3 regions of the Janthinobacterium sp. CG_23.4 genome follow, and region 3 is predicted to be linked to each of the others. Evidence: predicted binding sites of a transcription regulator. Region 3 holds the regulator's gene; each other region holds the start of a gene.

Region 1 (6,138 bases), 3.0 Mb from region 3:
GTTTCCCTACTTTAATTGCAAAATTGACATTTTTCTGTTGCTAGTCGATAGACGCCCATGTGGCAAAACTGCCGAGCAGCGCCGCCTGTGTCTCCCCTATCGTTCTTCAATCACCGCGCAAGCGCGCCAGCGCTGCCTCGAAATCCGGCGTGCCACGGCGCACGTCAGCGACGATGCGGCCATCGCGCAGGCTGAGCAGCCGGTCCGCCAGCGCCGCCTCGCGCCGCAAGTGGGTGGCGATCAGCAGAGTGCGCCCGTCGCTGCGCGCGCGCAGGCGCTGCAAGACATCGATTGCCACCGGTGCATCGAGTGCCTCGGTGGCTTCGTCCAGCAGCCACAAGGTCGATTCGTGCAGGCACAGGCGCGCCAACGCCAAGCGCCGCGCCTGGCCACCCGACAAGCCCAGGCCACCCTCGCCCAGCAGCGTATCGAGGCCGCCCGCCAAGGCCCGCACGTCCCCCTCCAGGCCGGCCGCCTGCAGCGCCGCCCACAGCTGCGCATCGCTGGCGGACGGGTCGGCCAGGCGCAGGTTGTCGCGCAGGCTGTCCTGGAATAGTTCCGTCTTCTGCGTAAACAGACAGGCGCGCGAGGCGCTGACGATCCCCGACAGCGGTGCCAGCTCGCGCGCGGCGATGGCCAGCAATGTCGACTTGCCCGCGCCACTGGGACCGATCAAGGCCACGCGCTCACCGTGCGCGATGTGCAGCGAGACGTCATGCAAAATGGCGACATCGCTGCCCGCATGCGCGGCACTGATGCGTTCCAGGCGCAAGCCGTTTGCGGCTGCGGCGGGCGACAGCGGTGACTGTTCCAGGCTTGCCAGGCACGGCGCCAGACGGCGCATGGCCAGCAGCATGCGACCCGCTTCCAGCGCGCCACGGCGCAGTCCCGCAAACGGTTCCACGGCCGTCAGGGCAATCAGCAAGGCCAGCGCCGCCAGCGGCAGGTTCAGCGCCTGCTGCTGCACCAGCGCGGCCACGGCCAGCAGCACGCCGGCCAAGGTCACGCTGGCGGCCACGCCATACGCGGCACTGGCCGCCGTATCGAGGCGCAGCAAGGCGAAATCGGCTTGCGCCAGCGAGCGGTCGATCTGTCCCAGCGCCGCGCATTGGGCCTCGATGCGGCCCGCCATCACCAGGTCCGTCTGGCCGGCCATCAGGTCGATGCTGCCGGAACGTAATTTTTCGATGGCGCGCGAGCGCAGGATGGCGGGACGGCGGGCACGCTGCGCCACAACCGAGCTGATGCCGCCGCCGGCCGCCAGCAGCCACGCGGCCAGGCCCAAGCCCAGCTGCCACTGCAGCACGCCCAGCGCGATGCCGGCCAGCAAGGCCACGCACAGCGCCGTAAAGGCCGGCACCAGCAGGCGCAAATACAGCGCTTCGAGCGCATCGATATCGGCCGTCAAGCGGAACAGCAGCTTGGCAGGCTGGCGCAGCAAGCGACTGGCCGCTTCCGGGCGCGACCAGGCACGGAACAGTTGCACGCGGATGCTGGCCAGGGCGGCGAAGGTGGCGTCGTGCGTGACGAGACGCTCCGCATAGCGCGAGCCCGTGCGGCCGATGGCGAGCAGGCGGATGCCGGCCGACGGGCCGAACACGTCGAACAGCACGGCGGTGGACGCATGCAGGCCAGCAAGCGAGGTGGCAGTGATGAACCAGCCAGACAAACCCAGCAAGGCCATGCCGGCTACCGCCGTCAGGGCCGCCAGCATGGCGCCAGCAATCAATTTGCCGGGCTGGGCCAGCAGCAATTGCCGCAGGACGCGATGGCGCATGAAGGAAGTTTTCATGCGCGTCCTTCTTCCTTCTGTGCCTGCGGCTGCGGCTGCGCCTGCATGTGCGCCTGCACATCGACCTGCACCGTGCGCTGCAGGCGGCCAGCCAGCACGGGGTCGTGCGTGGCGACGATCATGGTTTTGCCCCTTGCCAACGCCAGCAAGGCGTCCGTGACGCGCGCCGCCGTCTCACTATCGAGGTGGGCCGTCGGTTCATCGACCAGCAACAGGTCGGCATGCGGGTGCAGGGCCACGCGGGCCAACGCCAGGCGCACCGCTTCGCCGCCGGACAGGCCCTGGCCCCCATCGCTGAGCATGACGGCCGGTTGCGCCTGAGCCACGGCGGCCAGGTCGGCCAGATGCAAAGCCTGCGTCACTTGCGCGGCGTTCGCGCCAGCGCGGCCCAGCGTCACGTTCTGGCTGACGGAGGCGGCAAACACGTGCGCACGCTGGCCCATCCAGGCCATGCGCTGGCGCAAAGTATTGACCGTGCTGTCGTTCAGGCGCACGCCGCCGATGCGGATCTCGCCGCCGCTGGCGGGCAGCAAGCCAGCCAACAACGAGAGCAAGGTAGTCTTGCCGGCGCCGCTGGCACCGAGCAAGGCCACGTGTTCGCCGGCATGCACGGTCAAATCGAAGCCGTCGAATACGCGCGCTTCGCCAGGGTGAGCAAAGCGCAGCTCACGGACGTCGACGGCGGGCGGCGGCGCCAGCGCCATGGCGGCGGCGGAGACGGCAGCTGCTGGCATGCCGGCGCCAGGCAGGGGCACGCCATCGGCCACCAGGTCATGCAAACCGGCCAGCCCCGCTTCGCCGGCCGCCTTGTCGTGCCAGACGGCGGCCAGCTCGCGCAGCGGCTCGAAGAATGCGGGCGCCAGCAGCAAGATGAACAAGCCCTGCCCCAGGCTGAGTTCCCGGCCCCAGGTGCCGAAATTGATGCTGCCGAGCAAGGAGAAGCCAATAAACGCCGCCGCCATGGCAACGCCCAGCGCGGAAAACAGTTCCAGCACGGCGGACGACAGGAAGGCGATGCGCAGCACGAGCATCGTGCGCCGACGCACCGATTGCGACGAGGCATCGAGCCGCTCGGCCGTGGCGTCGACGGCGCCCAAGGCGCGCAGAGTGGCCAGGCCGCGCAGCCGATCCAGCAGGAAGGCGTTCATGCTGCCCATTTCCACCATCTGCGCGCGGCTGGCCGCTTGCGCGCCCATGCCCACCAGCGCCATGAAGACGGGAATCAGGGGGGCGGCAACGAGCAAGATCAAGGCGGCAATCCACGACAGCGGTGTCACCACAGCAAGGATCACTAGCGGCACGAGCAACACTTTCCAGCGCGCCGGCTTGTAGCGCACCAGGTAGGGCACGATGGCTTCGGCCTGCTCGGCGATGACGCTGGCCGCCTGGCCCGACTGCGCGCGCTGGCGATCGAGCGGCGAACGGCGCGCCAGCGCTTGCGCCACCTGGACGCGCAAGGTAGACAGGTGCTCGCGCGCCGCCGCATACATGCGCCGCGCACCCCACGCTTCGCAGCCGGCGCGCAGCACGCCCAGCAGCAGCACGCCAGCGGCCGGCAGCAGGGCCGCGCGCCAGAGTGCACCGCCCTGCATGGCTTGTACGGCCCAGGCCAGCAAGGCCGCTTGCGGCAGCCACAGCAAGGCGGCGCCACCTTGCGCCAGGCTGGCGACACGGGGAAGAACAAAGCGGGGCAAGGATAGGGGCGGGGACGGCAGTGGTGACAGGTTAGGCATATCTATACTTCTTGAGTTTTCAGAATTTTCTGTAAATTCGATTCTTAGTATAATACTGCGAAACATGACATATATCAATTGACCCCACCCGAATGGCGTGAAAAAATCCAGATAATTATGAAAACTCAACATATTCAAATGACGCCGCTGATCCTGACCTTTGTCAGCCATTTCGGCGAGATGGGCAGCCGCTGGGGCTTTAACCGTACGGTGGGGCAAGTGTATGCCTTGTTATTTGTCGCAGAACATCCTTTGCACGCGGACGAAATTGCGGAGCACCTGAGTTTTTCCCGCTCGAACGTCAGCATCGGCTTAAAGGAGTTGCAGGGCTGGGGCTTGATACGCCAGTCGCGCATTCCGGGCGACCGACGCGAGTATTTTTCCTCGCTGGGCGATGTATGGCAAATCTTCCGCGTCGTGGCCGCCGAACGGCGCCGCCGCGAAGTGGCACCGACCCTGACGGTGCTGCGCGAATCGCTGCTGGCACCGGCCACGCAAGCCGGCGACCAGTATGCACAAGAGCGCATGCGCGAAATGTATGAACTGGTTAACCTGGCCAACACCTGGTTCGACGACTTGCAGCGCCTATCGCCCGAATCGATGGCGCAACTGATGAAAATGGGCGCCAAGATGCAAAAGCTGCTCAATGCCAAGGACCGCCTGTTCGGCAAGAGCCCCCACGACGACGAAAAATAAGGCCCGCATGCGCCTGCAGCGGCGCCACGTATACACGCCGCATACGCGCAGCAGCTGACTATTTACACCATCTTTATACCGCTCTGGCTATGCTCGTTGGCACGACAGCCAACCTTGCGAAGGAGCATCCATGCATGAATCCCCATTCCAGTCTCGCGCACGTAGCGTGCTACGCGAGCATTTGCCGGCACGAGAACGGCTGCGCCTCGCGCGTCGGGCGAGCAAAAAAAAGCTGTCGGTATTGTCTGCCCTGCTATGCTCGGCGCCGCTGGTGTATTTACTGAGCGTGCTGCTGTTTGCGCAGCCGTGAGCTGATACGCGAAACGCAAATCACGAGGGGAAGATGCAGTGCGGCCGACTCATGGCGCATGCTGTGTGACCAGTATGAACTGGTCCGCCCAGAGGGAATCGAACCCCCATTCACGGTTTAGAAGACCGTTGTCCTATCCGTTGAACGATGGGCGGAAAGGTGCAGTATTTCAATTCATGCGCCAGCCATGAAATGCCTGCGCAGAATAGAAAACGGGCTGTCATTTCTGACAGCCCGCTTATGACTTTGGTCGGAGTACAAGGATTCGAACCTTGGACCCCCTGGTCCCAAACCAGGTGCGCTACCGGGCTGCGCCACACTCCGCAGAAAAGATAATAACGCCCCCAAGCAATTTCGTCAATTGGCATAGACGAATTAGATGGAAATACCTATCGCGCCTGCCCTGCCCTGGCCTGTCCAGCACTTTCCTGCTTAAGCGCTGACTTTATCGGCAATGCGGCGCGCCATCGACTCGGCCTTGTCCTTATGCTTGGCTTCCACCATGACGCGTATCAACGGTTCGGTGCCCGAAGCGCGGATCAGCACGCGGCCCGTGTCGCCCAATTCGGCCTCGACCATTTCTTTCTCGGCCACCATGGCGGCATTTTTCTGCCAGTCGAAACCGGGCGCTACGCGCAGGTTGATCAGGGTTTGCGGGAACAGCACCAGCTCAGCCAGGCACTGCTGCAGGTTCTGGCCGCTGCGCTTGAGTGCGGACAATACTTGCAGCGCGGAGACGATGCCATCGCCCGTCGTGTGGCGATCCAGGCACAGCAAATGGCCGGAGCCTTCGCCGCCCAGTATCCAGCCCTTTTCCTGCATGACTTCCAGCACGTAGCGGTCACCTACCTTGGCGCGCGCAAAGCCGATGCCCTGCTGCTTGAACAGCACTTCCAGCGCCATATTCGTCATCAGGGTGCCCACGGCGCCAGCCACGGGGCCCGTCGCCAGGCGATCCTTGACCATCACGTACAATAACTCGTCGCCGTTATACAAACGCCCCGTGGCATCGCACATGATCAGGCGGTCAGCGTCGCCATCGAGGGCGATACCGAGATCAGCGCCATGCTCGACAACAGCGGCAGCCATGGCCTTGGTTGCCGTGGCGCCAAAGCCCGCATTGATATTGAAGCCATCGGGCTTGTTGCCGATGGCAATAACTTCCGCACCCAACTCATGAAACACGTGTGGCGCGATATGATAAGCGGCACCATGCGCGCAATCGACGACGATCTTCATGCCACGCAAGTCCAGCTCGTTCGGGAAGGTGCTCTTGCAAAATTCGATGTAGCGGCCCTGGGCATCGTCCAAGCGCTTGGCGCGGCCCAGCTTGTCCGATGGCACGCAGGCCATCGGTTCGTCGAGTGCCGCCTCGATTTCCAGTTCCACGCTGTCGGGCAGCTTGCTACCCTGGGCGGAAAAGAACTTGATGCCATTGTCATGGTAGGGATTGTGCGAGGCGGAAATGACCACCCCGGCCGACAGGCGCAGCGCCCGCGTCAGGTAAGCGATCGCCGGCGTCGGCATGGGGCCGGCCAGCATCACGTCCACGCCAGCGGCCGACAGGCCCGCTTCCAGCGCTGCTTCCAGCATGTAGCCGGAAATGC
Region 2 (6,138 bases), 3.2 Mb from region 3:
ATTTTGACCTGGTCGTCGGCGCGGCCCAGGCACAGCACCTGGCCGTCGGCATCGATGCGCGCCAGGTCGCCCGTGCGGTACAGGCGAGTATCGCCGGGTCCCGTGCTCCAGGGATTGGCCAGGAATTTTTCCACTGTCAGGTCGGGCCGGCCCAGGTAACCCTCGGCCAGGCCGGGGCCGATGATGCACAGCTCTCCCGTTTCGCCGCGCGCCAGCAGGGCCAAGCGACGGTTTTCACCGGGCTCGGCCACCTGCAGCACCAGCAAGCCATAGTTGGGCAGCGGCGTGCCGATGGTGACGGGTTCGCCGGGGCGCAGGCGCGCCAGGCTGCACGATACGGTTGCCTCGGTGGGGCCGTAGGTATTGAACATGGCGCGGCCCGGGCGCGACCAGCGCTCGACCAAGGACTCGGGGCACATCTCGCCGCCCAGGTTGATCAAGCGCAAACTGGGCACGTCCTCGGCGAACAGGGCCAGCAATGTCGGCACGGCGTGCAGCACGGTGACCTTGTTTTCGGCCAGGGCGCGCGGCAAGGCTTCCGGGTCACCCGAGATATCCTTGGGCCCCAGCCACAGGGTGGCGCCCACCAGGTAGGCGATCCAGATTTCTTCGAAGGACATGTCGAAGGCGACGGAAAAGCCCTGGTAGACGGTGTCGGCTTGCGTCACTTCCAGCACGGCGTTTTCGCTGCGCAGGAAGTGGCAGATGCTGCGCTGATTGATCAATATGCCCTTGGGCTTGCCCGTCGAGCCGGACGTGTAGATCACATAGGCCGGGTGTTCGGGCAGGACGCTGCCGCGCGTGGGCAGATGTTCGCCCGGCATGATGGGCGCCAGCAGGCTTTCCGCCGTCCACACGGGACGCTGGACGCCAGCATCAAACAGGCGCGGCGCGAACTGCGCGCAGCTGATGACGCCAACGCCATTGGCATCGTCCAGGCATACTTGCAGGCGCTCGACTGGCGTGTCTTCGTCGACGGGCAGCCAGGCGGCGCCCGCCTTGGCGATGGCCGCCTGCATCAGCAGCAAATGGGGGCCGCGCGGCAGCCACAGGCCCACGATGTCGCCGGGCTTGACGCCAGCGGCCACCAGGCGCGACGCGGCCAGGCCGGCCTGTGCATCGAGTTCGGCGTAGCTGATGCGGCGCTCGCCGGCGATCAGGGCGATCTGTGCGGGGCAGCGGCGGGCCGTCGCCTCGAGCAGGTCGGCCAGCACTTCCTCGCGCAGCAGATCCGGTCGCGGCGGGCCGTACAGAATGTCGGCGTGGGTGGAAGGAATGCCTGGCTGGACTGCGGTGAACTCGTTCATGGATGACGCTTATCTGTGATGCGGTGTGAAGAATCTGACGCGCTACGCGTGGTGCGCAGCACAGTTGATACCTTACAGTACGCCAGGCATTTTGGTGTTGTGTAAAGAATAATTTTGCCGGGCTTTGCAAAATTATGTGCTTATCGGCTCAACTGCCATGATGACGGAATGTAAATCGCGCAAACATGGCGCCGATGTGCGCCAAAGTGCTCGCCGCCGGATAGCCGTGCAGGGGGCGGCTGGCCAGCGACGCGTCCGCACAGCCTTCGGCGCGAAACTGCTGCAGCACGTAGTTGTCGACGCCTTTGGCGGCCAGGGTGGTGGCCAGGGCCAGCAACTGTGCATCGGGCAGCAAGTCCGGGTGGGCGGTGGTGCGGCATTCGTAAGCGACGCCGCTGGCAAGGATGGCGTCCAGGCAGGCGCGCGCCGGATCACCGCTGCCCGCTACGCCCGTCACAAGACGATAGTGGGCAAACGGCGCCTTGATGTCGAAGCCCACCCAATCGAGCAGGGGCAGCACTTCCTGCAGGCGCTGCGGATAAATGCAGGCCGTGTGCAGGCCGATGTTGAAACCGAGCGCCTTGACGTCATGCATGGCGCGCGCCAGGCCCGGGTCCATGCACGCTTCGCCGCCGCTGAAGACGACGGCGTCGAGCAGGCCGACGCGGCGGCGCAGCCAGGCCAGCACGTCGCGCCAGGACATGGCGCCCTCGGGCGTGCGCCGCTGCAAATGGGGATTGTGGCAATAGCGGCAACGCCAGGGGCAGCCCTGCACGAAGACCACGGCCGCCAGCTTGCCCGGATAGTCGGTGGCGGAAAAGGGCGTGAGGCCCCCCACTTTCAGTTCAACTGCCATCGCGGGCGGGCTGGTCAAGCCGGGCGCTCGCTTGCGTAAAATACTGGCGCTCATGGAATTCGCCCTGCTTGCCGATGTTGAACGAGGCGACGGGGCGGTGATAGCCCATCACCCGGGTCCAGATTTCGCAGCGCTGGCGTTCGCTGTCGAGCAGGCTGATGGCGGGAGTGAAGTCGGGACGTGTATTCATGGCGTTTCCTCGAGTGATGCAGCAGGGTGGGCTTGCTTGCGGGCGATCAGCTCCGCGTCGCAGGTGGGGCAGAATGTATGTTTGCCGGCCAGGTAGCCGTGGCGTGGGCAGATGGAAAACGTGGGCGTGAGCGTGATGTAGGGCAGCGAAAAGCGGCTCAGGGCGCGCTTTACCAGCTCGCGGCAGGCGTTGGCGTCCGAGAGCGCTTCCGTCATGTACAGGTGCAGTACCGTGCCGCCCGTATATTTGCGCTGCAGTGTGTCCTGCATGGCCAAAGCCTCGAACGGGTCGTCCGTGTAGCCCACGGGCAGCTGCGACGAGTTCGTGTAATACGGCTGCTCGGGCGTGCCCGCCTGCACGATGGCCGGATAGCGTTTGCGGTCTTCGCGGGCAAAGCGGTACGTGGTGCCCTCGGCCGGTGTCGCTTCCAGGTTGTACATGTGGCCCGTCTCTTCCTGGAATGCCACCATGCGGGCGCGCACATGGTCGAGCAGGCGTACGGCCAGCGCATGGCCTTGCGGCGTCGTGATGTCATACGCGTCGCTGCTGAAATTGCGGATCATCTCGTTGATGCCATTGACCCCCAGCGTGGAAAAGTGGTTGCGCAGGGTGCCCAGGTAGCGCTGCGTGTAGGGGAACAAGCCTTGCTGCATCAGGTCCTCGATGGTGCGGCGCTTGATTTCCAGGCTTTTCTTGCCCAGTTCCAGCAGGCGGTCCAGGTCAGCCAGCAGCGCCACTTCATCGCCGCGCCACAGGTGGCCCAGGCGCGCGCAGTTGATGGTCACCACGCCCAGGGAGCCGGTCTGCTCGGCGGAGCCGAACAGGCCATTGCCCCGCTTAAGCAGCTCGCGCAAGTCCAGTTGCAATCGGCAGCACATGGAGCGGATCATGTTCGGCTTGAGTTCCGAATTGATGAAATTCTGGAAGTAGGGCAAGCCGTAGCGTGCCGTCATCTCGAACAGCCGTTCGGCATTCTCGCTATGCCAGTCGAAGTCCTCGGTAATGTTATAGGTGGGGATGGGAAAGGTGAAGACGCGGCCCTTGGCGTCGCCCGCCATCATGATCTCGATATACGCGCGGTTGATCATGTCCATCTCCGCCTGCAGCTCGCCATAGCTGAAGTCCATCTCCTGGCCGGCGATGACGGGAATCTGCTGGCGCAGGTCGTCCGGGCAAACCCAGTCAAAAGTGAGGTTGGTAAACGGCGTCTGCGTGCCCCAGCGCGATGGCACGTTGAGGTTGAAGATCAGCTCCTGCATGCATTGGCGCACGTCTTCGTAGCGCAGGCTGTCCTTGCGGATGTAGGGCGCCATATAGGTGTCGAAGGAGCTGAACGCCTGCGCGCCGGCCCATTCGTTTTGCAGGGTGCCGAGGAAATTGACGATCTGGCCGATGGCGCTCGACATGTGTTTCGGCGGGCCTGACTCAACTTTTCCTGGTACACCGTTCAAGCCTTCATGCAGCAGGGTACGCAGCGACCAGCCGGCGCAATAGCCGGCCAGCATGTCGAGGTCGTGGATGTGCAGCGCCGCTTCGCGGTGCGCCGCGCCCACTTCCGGTGGATACACCTGGTCCAGCCAGTAGTTGGCGATGACCTTGCCCGACACATTGAGGATCAGGCCACCGAGGGAGTATCCCTGGTTAGCGTTGGCGTTGACGCGCCAGTCGCGCCGCTCCAGGTATTCATTGATGGACGCGGCGACATCGACCTGGCCGCGTGTGGGGGAAACTGCATTTGTCGCCATGGAACCTCCAATAAACACAACATACGGTGTTTTTTTGAAGACTATCGACTAAATGTAGTGATGTCAAAGGTGGCGTGCAAGCGCTGTGCGTATCCTTGATCCAGGTGAAAAAACCACCTCAGGCGGTAATGCCGTTCAGTTAAGGATTTTGGCGTGATTTATGAGTGCCAGTAAATTCGCTAACCCCAGAGGCAAGAGCTGGGGTCGGACCCCAATCCACCCAAGTTAAGCAACAGGCTGCCATCAAGCAGCCTTGTAGGCCATGTATTTATGGGGCTTGTAGGCGTTGGTTTGCCGTGACCTTGATTGTCCTGGGCGATGTAGAAACGTTCGCTTGGCGATCAGAGCCAGCGCGTCGGCAAGCAAGTGTGCTGCCGCCAGCCCAAGCAGCAACGATGGCAAGAGCGGCTTGAGTACCGAATGGACATAGGCGCGGTTGATGCGTCTGTCCGTCGGCAATGCATCTTGCTGGCCGGCGGCACAGCTCGCCAACGCCTGCAGGTTATCGCATATTACCTTGGCGGCCAGATCCTGCATCAGGGCCTGCTGTGACAGTCCCGTCACGTGCTCCAGATGGAGGCGGTGTTTGATGCGCTTGAAGGCTTCCTCAATGCGCCAGCGTTGGTGGTAGAGGTCTCCGAACAATGCGGCAGGGAATTGTTCAACGTCCAGTAAATTGGTCATCAGAACACGCACCTTGCCGGTCGAGGCAACGTGGCGTATCAGGCGCACGGTCTGCGGTTCAGCGGGACATTCATAGTCAAGCGCATCGCGCCGATCCGGCGCCCGCAGCGTGACGATCTGCTCCTGCAGCCCCGACTTCAGAAACTGATTGACGCAGGGAAAGCCGCCACCGCGCGCCTGTTCGACGCGCATGCAGAAGGCAATGCGGCGCTGGTTCAACACGGCGGGCATCCAGTAACATGGATAGCCTCGGTCCAGCAACAGCAGATCTTCCTTGCCAAGCTGGTCGAGCTGTTCGAACAGCATCTGGCGTTCGCCGACGTCGGTACTGTATAGCGAGGCCGAGAGCATCAATTCGGCACCGGGCAGAAACAAGCCAAACACCAGTTGATCGGCCACGGCGGCGCGTTTGACATGGCTGGCGCGCAAGCCAAAGCGAACGGTCGAGGCGTCAGCGGCGACCAGCCTGAAACCGTGCCAGCGCGGCAGGTAGCCATGCTGCTGTGCTTGTGCAATGAGCCAGTCGTTAAGCTCTGGGATGGCCGTGGTAGCAAGTTTTGAGCGTGCCTGAGCGAAAGCCTGGGCGCTCACCTGGTGCGTCAGTTGCGCCTGCTGTTGCAGATGGCCAAAGAATTCATCAAGTTCGGTTTGCACGCTCTTGCGCATGCCGGTGAGCATGAGCGCCACCAAGGATGGCAGCGGCAGTTTGCGGCGACGTTGAAACGCCATCGGATGATCAGGATGGCGGGCGCTAAGCCGAAACTGGTCGGATTGAAGATGGTCGGAGAAATCGGACAGCAAGGAAGCGAGCGACATGAAGGGCCAATGAAGATCAAAAGACCTTCATTGGCCGCCGCCTTGCCGCTGTCGAAAAAAGAGAGGTCAGCAAGGCGGCGGCCGCGCAAAGCCAGTGCCACGTCAAGCACTATTTCATTGAATTGCCAGCAATTGCGCGGGCTTGCTCCTTAACTTGGGTGGATTGGGTCGGACCCGCCGGGGGAATGTGCTTCAATGGAGCACATTCCGATCACGAAGTGACCGACCCCTGTCCTGGTTCTTGGGCTAAAAATAGCATCACTAACACACTAACTGAACGGCATTACGCCTCAGGCGGTTTTGTTCCAGCGCGTTTCGCGCAGGACCAGCCAGCTCGCGCAAAAGAAGGCGGCGATGCTGGTGACAGAGGTGGGCAGCACCCGGGCGCAGATTTCCAGCGGCGTATAGGTGCTCCAGCTGGCCATGCGCGCCTCGAAGATGGCGACCTGATGCAACTGCGGCCGTTGGCGGCGCGCGAACACGGTCAGCAGGAAAATCAGCAGCGCTTTGCGGGGCATGGTGGGCCTTCAAACAGGAGGA
Region 3 (6,138 bases):
ATGCACGCGGCAACAAGGGCTTCCCTAACCTGACTGACAAGGATTGGCTGTATGGCGGCGAACCTGACGTCATCAAGACGACCATCATGCACGGCCGCAATGGGCAGATGCCACCGATGGGTGCCGCCCTGGGCTCCGAAAAGGATGTCGAGAACGTGGCCCATTATGTGCTGAGCCTGTCCGGTTCGACCTCGGACCCGGTCAAGTCGGTATTGGGCAAGGCCAAGTTCGGCGCCTGCATGGCTTGCCATGGTGCCGATGCGAAGGGCAACCAGATGCTGGGTTCGCCTAACCTGACGGACAAGATCTGGCTGTACGGCGGCAGCGCCGATACCATCATGGAAACCATACGCAAGGGGCGCAATAACGCCATGCCGGCCTTCAACGATTTCCTTGGGGAATCGAAAGTGCACGTGCTGTCGGCGTACGTCTGGAGCCTGTCGAATCCACAGACACCCGTGAAATAATGTCAGACCCTCAAGTCATCAAGATGTATGCGGCCCGCGAGCAAATCTACCCTCGCGAGGCCAAAGGACGCTACGCTACCTGGCGCTGGGTATGTGTCTGGCTTACCCAGCTGGCGTTCTACGGCTTGCCATGGTTGACCTGGAGTGGCAGGCAAGCCCTGCTGTTCGATTTGACCACGCGCAAGTTCTACATTTTTGGCGTCGTGCTGTGGCCCCAGGATTTCATCTATCTGGCGGCTCTGCTGATCATCTGTGCGTATTCCTTGTTCCTTGTCACAGCCCTCGCCGGGCGGGTATGGTGCGGCTTCTCCTGCCCGCAAACGGTCTACACGGAAATCTTCTTGTGGGTCGAACGCAAAATCGAGGGCACGCGCAGCGCGCGCATGGCCCTCGACAAGCAAGGCCCCTCCGTGCGCAAGGTTGTCAAGAAGACGGCCAAGCACTTGGTGTGGGGCGCCATCGCCCTGTGGACGGGCTTTACTTTTGTCGGCTATTTCACGCCGATCAAGGAACTGGCGCACGAGGTGATCACCCTCGATTTCGGTCCCTGGGAATGGTTCTGGGTCTTGTTCTACAGCCTGGCAACCTACGGCAACGCGGGCTGGCTGCGCGAGCAGGTGTGCAAATACATGTGCCCCTACGCGCGCTTCCAGAGCGCCATGTTCGACCAGGATACCCTGATCATCACCTACGATGCCAAACGCGGCGAACCGCGTGGTGCCATGAGCAAGAAGGCCGGCAACAACGACAAGCTGGGCGACTGCATCGACTGCACCCTGTGCGTGCAAGTGTGTCCGACCGGTATCGATATTCGCAACGGCCTGCAGTATGAATGCATCGGCTGCGCCGCCTGCGTCGATGCCTGCAACAGCGTGATGGATAAGGTCGACCGGCCGCGCGGACTGGTACGCTACAGTACCGACCATGCGATGGAAAACAACTTCAGTTCGCAGCAAATCCGCCAGCGCGCCACGCGCCCGCGCGTACTGATCTACACCGCCATCCTGGGGCTGATCATCATCGCCGTGTGTACCTCACTGGCCCTGCGCACCCCCCTGAAAATGGACGTCATCCGCGACCGCGGTTCGATGGGTCGCGAAGTGGAAGACGGCATGGTCGAGAACGTTTACCGCTTGCAAATCATGAATACCTCGGAGCAAACTCAGCATTTTAAAATCAGCGTTTCCGGCTTGCCGGGCCTGACCTTGCTGACGCGCGAAGAGGTGACGTTACAGCCGACGGAAACGCTGGGCTGGCCCATCCGCCTGCGCGTGCCGCACGGTGTCGGCGAGAAGGGCTCGAACAAGATTGCCATCGAATTGCACTCGCTGGATAACCCAGCGTTGCATGTGCGTGAAGGCGCGGTATTCATCGTGCCGCGCTAAGGTTGATGTTGGGGTCAGATCCCTCGGGTCTGACCCCGGCATTTCGCCGTTGGGCCAGCATCAAACATGCGTTAGCTTTACTTTATTTTCAACCCAGAAGCAAAAGCTGGGGTCAGGCCCAAAGGGCCTGCCCTCAAGGAGAACAAAATGTCCGACAGCCTCAAGCTGCAAGCACCCGTTGCACCATGGTACAAGCATCGCTGGCCTTGGCTGCTGATGATCGGTCCCGGCCTGTCCATGGTCGTTGGCAGCTGCATGGCGTATATCGCGTTTACGCAGCCCGATGCGCTGGTGGTGGGCGATTATTACAAGCAGGGTAAGGCCATCAACCAGGACTTGCGACGCGACACGGTCGCCAGCAAGCTGGCGATGGCTACCAGCCTGTCCTATGACGTGGCGTCGGCGCGTCTCAGTGGTTCCGTGCGCAGCGTCGGCAAGGCTTACCAGGGTCCGTTGCAGCTGCACCTGGCGCATGCGACCCTGCCGGAAAAAGATATCAAGCTACTGGTGCAGCCCGATGCGGCCGGCAACTTCTCAGTAGCGCTACCGATGCTAGAGCGCAGCCGCTGGCAAGTGCTGGTGGAAAACGACAAACGCGAGTGGCGCCTGTCCGGCATCTGGACCTGGCCACTGCAGCGCAGCATCGCGCTGCAGGCGGATGCAGAACTATAACGTACAGCGCCGGGAAAAAACCGTAGCGAGCGGCAGTGATTTGTGGCTAAGAGCACAGCGAGCATCTCAGGCCGCAAAGCGCGACGCGCAGCAGGTTTTGACGGTGCTATTATTTGCAGGCGTCCGTGCCGGCCGTAATGGCCTTCAATATTGCCGGCTGCAAGATCTCGATCTCGCGGTTGGAAACGCGCAGCCAGCCTTCCTTCTTAAACTTCGACAATAAGCGGCTGACGCTCTCGATGGTCAACCCCAGGTAGTTACCAATTTCCTCGCGCGACATGCGCAGCTGAAATTTGCTGGCCGAATAGCCGCGCGCTTCATAACGCGAAGCCAAGTTGACGATAAAGGCGGCAAAACGCTGGGTCGCCTGCATATTGCCCAGTAACAGCATGACACTTTGCTCGCGCGTGATTTCCTGACTCATCATGCGATGGAAATGGCGCAGCAAGGTTGGCATATTACCCAGCAATTGTTCCAGGCTGGAAAATGGAATTTCACACACTTCACTATCTTCCAGCGCCACCGCATTACAGTGGTGGCGGTCGGCGCTGATGGCATCCATGCCCAGCAGTTCGCCGGCCATCTGAAAACCCGTCACTTGCTCTTCGCCGCCAGGATTGATCTGGTACGTCTTGAAATGCCCCAGACGAATCGCGTACAAGTTCTGGAACGAATCGCCGATGCGAAACAGCGAGGCACCACGCACAATCTTGCGACGACGGCCGATGATCTGGTCTAGCCTGTCCATGTCGCCCACATCGAGACCCATCGGCAGGCACAATTGATGCATGCTGCAAGTCGAACATCGCGCACGCAATGCTTCCACGTTCACTGCGGGCAAGGTGAGAGTGAGGAGCGCTTCAGTCATGTCGGTACCTTTTAGAAAATGCAATAACAAGTTTACTGCATACAGAGTTGCCGTGTGCCAATTTCAGCGTAATTTCGGTGAATAAACGACGTCCATCCTTTAATTATATGGCAACATCGTCAAAAGCCCATACGGGGAGGGCAATTTACTCAGCGCCGCTTGCAAAGTTAATGTATTGATAGGAGAATTCTTGAAGGCGTTATCTGCCGTCTGTGCCGCCCGGTACTCAAAAGGACATCATGAAGCCTCTCGGCATTAAAGCAAAAGTCGCCCTGGCCACCAGCCTGACCTCGATCGCCATGATCGCGCTGGTCACCATGATCCAGGTGCAGCACATGCGCGACGACTTCAGCCAAGTACTGCTGGGCCAGCAATACTCGCTGATCACGCGTACCGCTGCCGAGCTCGACGACAAGCTGGGCATGCTGCTGCAGATTGTCACCCTGACGGCCAGGCAGCAGCCGCCGGAATTGATCGCACAGCCCGCCCAATTGCGCCAATACTATACGCGGCGCTCGATGCTAGTCCTGTTCGACGATGTACTGGTACTCGACGCGCAAGGCGCCATCGTGGCCGACATGCCGCTCGTCAAGGGGCGCGCAGGCATCAACGTCACCGAGCGCGAGTATTTCCAGACCGTCCTGCGCACGCGCCTACCCATGATCACCGAGCCAATGCTGAGCAAGTCGAGCGGCATGCCCATCGTGCAAATGGTCGCACCCGTCATGGCCGCCGATGGCCAGGTGGCCGGCATGGTGGTCGGCGTGCTGCGTTTGTACAAGGACAACCTGCTGGGGCGCCTGCGCTCGGAAAAAATCGGCAAGAACGGCTATTACTCGATTCTCACGCGCGGCGCCGTGCCGCGCTACGTGCTGCACCCCGACCCCAGCCGTTTGCTGCAGCCGCGCCAGCCGGACACCAATCTGGCGACCACCGCGCTGCTGAAACAAGATGGCGAAGGCAGCATGATCAGCACCGACAGCCGCGGCATCACGGCCGTCAACAGCTTCAAGCGCCTGAAATCGGTGAACTGGCTGCTGGCTACCTCGCTGCCCGTCGATGATGCCTTCGAGCCGTTCGATGGTGTGCTGTACCGGCTGGTGCTGTGGGGCATCCTCGCTTCGCTGCTGGCCGCTTTTGTTCTGGGCTGGCTTACCGTGCGCCTGCTGTCGCCGCTGGTACGCCTGCGCGACACCCTGCAAGCGCTGCGCACCAGCGGTAGCCGTTTCAGCCCGGTACCGGTGCGGCAGCGCGACGAGATCGGCGAACTGACGGAAGCGTTCAACGACCTGATGAGCGAACGCGATCGCCTGCAGCAAGAGCTCGAAGCACGCGCGGAGGAGTTGGAACAGGAGCGCGACCGGGCCGAGGCGGCCAACCGCGCAAAGAGCGACTTCGTAGCCAATATGAGTCATGAAATCCGCACACCCCTCAATGCCGTGCTGGGCATGGTGTACCTGCTGGGAAATACCAAGCTCGACACGGAACAGCGCAAGTATCTGACCATGGTGCGCGTGGCGGGCCAATCACTGCTGGGCATCCTCAACGACGTGCTCGATTATTCGAAGATCGAAGCGCGCCGCATGGAATTGTCGCCCGTCGAGTTCGACCTCGATGAAGTCATGAATTCCCTGGCCACGACGATGACCATGAATGCGGGCAAAAAGGAGCTGGAACTGGCCATCGCCGTCGAGCCCGACGTGCCGCGGTGCCTGGTAGGCGACGCCCAGCGCCTGCTACAAATCCTCGTCAACCTCGCTGGCAACGCCATCAAGTTTACCGAGAACGGCGAAGTGGTGGTGGCCGTCAGCAAAGCCGAAAGCGGGAAAGGGCGCGCCTGGCTGCGCTTCGAAGTGCGCGACACGGGCATAGGCATGACGGAACTGCAGCAACAGCAGCTGTTTGCCGCGTTTTCACAGGGCGACCAGAGCATCACGCGGCGCTTCGGCGGCACGGGCCTGGGCCTGGCCATCAGCAAGCAGCTGATCCACATGATGGGCGGCGACATCGCCGTCGCCAGCAGCGAAGGCAAGGGCAGCCGCTTCTCTTTCAGCGTGCCATTCGAGATGCTGGCGCAAGCAGCCGAAACGCGGCGCACGCCAGCCTTGGGCCAGCTGCGCCTGCTGGTAGCCGACGATAACCGCACCGCGCGCGAACTGATCGTCAAGCTGATCGAAGCGTGGGGCTGGCAAGCCGACGAAGTCGATTCCGGCTTTGCCGCCATCGAACTGTACCGAGAACGCCTGGCACAGCAGCAGCCCTACGATGTGGTGCTGGCCGACTGGCACATGCCCGTGATGGATGGCCTGGCTACGGCCAAGGCCATCCGCCAGGCGGCCGGCGGCCAGCGCCAGCCCATCGTAGTGATGGTCAACGCCTTCGCCCGCAACCATCTGGAAGCGATCTCCAGCGCGGCCGAGGCCGATGTCGTGCTGATGAAGCCGATCACAGGATCGAGCCTGTTCGATGCCCTGCACCAGGCGTTGATCGCCAAGAACGACGGCGACGTGCAGCGCATCCTGCACCAGCCGCTCGGCACGCAACTGACCGGCGTGCATTTATTGCTGGTGGAAGACAACCATTTGAACCAGGCGGTGGCACGCGGCATCCTCGAACACATGGGCGCCACCCTGGACGTGGTGGGCGACGGCTTGCAAGCGGTGGAACGGCTGCGCACCGAAGCGCTGCGCTACGACATCGTGCTGATGGACATGCAAATGCCCGTCATGGACGGTTTTAGCGCCAC

Evidence for each region. Region 3 encodes FNR, which switches genes on or off when oxygen is low (the NO sensors DNR and NnrR bind a similar motif). Its sites were predicted from a motif close to TTGATNNNNATCAA; they were not measured.
Region 1: a site for FNR is predicted at 3,590-3,603, ahead of cydD (thiol reductant ABC exporter subunit CydD). Genes of this name have one in related genera too.
Region 2: a site for FNR is predicted at 4,194-4,207, ahead of H4V96_RS07985 (ribonucleoside triphosphate reductase). Genes of this name have one in related genera too.

Annotation. Positions count from the first base shown of each region.
Region 1 is NZ_JARXUX010000001.1:1,878,152-1,884,289, reverse strand. It holds gene H4V96_RS08585 (ATP-binding cassette domain-containing protein) at 107-1,792, opposite strand; gene cydD (thiol reductant ABC exporter subunit CydD) at 1,789-3,525, opposite strand; gene H4V96_RS08575 (GbsR/MarR family transcriptional regulator) at 3,664-4,221, shown strand; gene H4V96_RS08570 (hypothetical protein) at 4,352-4,531, shown strand; tRNA gene H4V96_RS08565 (tRNA-Arg) at 4,612-4,686, opposite strand; tRNA gene H4V96_RS08560 (tRNA-Pro) at 4,779-4,855, opposite strand; gene glmM (phosphoglucosamine mutase) at 4,964-6,138, opposite strand, start outside.
Region 2 is NZ_JARXUX010000001.1:1,751,141-1,757,278, forward strand. It holds gene H4V96_RS07970 (Pls/PosA family non-ribosomal peptide synthetase) at 1-1,307, opposite strand, end outside; gene H4V96_RS07975 (anaerobic ribonucleoside-triphosphate reductase activating protein) at 1,456-2,163, opposite strand; gene nrdD (anaerobic ribonucleoside-triphosphate reductase) at 2,153-2,353, opposite strand; gene H4V96_RS07985 (ribonucleoside triphosphate reductase) at 2,350-4,098, opposite strand; gene H4V96_RS07990 (IS4 family transposase) at 4,342-5,598, opposite strand; gene H4V96_RS07995 (hypothetical protein) at 5,889-6,116, opposite strand.
Region 3 is NZ_JARXUX010000001.1:4,924,987-4,931,124, reverse strand. It holds gene ccoP (cytochrome-c oxidase, cbb3-type subunit III) at 1-467, shown strand, start outside; gene ccoG (cytochrome c oxidase accessory protein CcoG) at 467-1,852, shown strand; gene H4V96_RS22040 (FixH family protein) at 2,000-2,524, shown strand; gene fnr (fumarate/nitrate reduction transcriptional regulator Fnr) at 2,634-3,392, opposite strand; gene H4V96_RS22030 (response regulator) at 3,632-6,138, shown strand, end outside.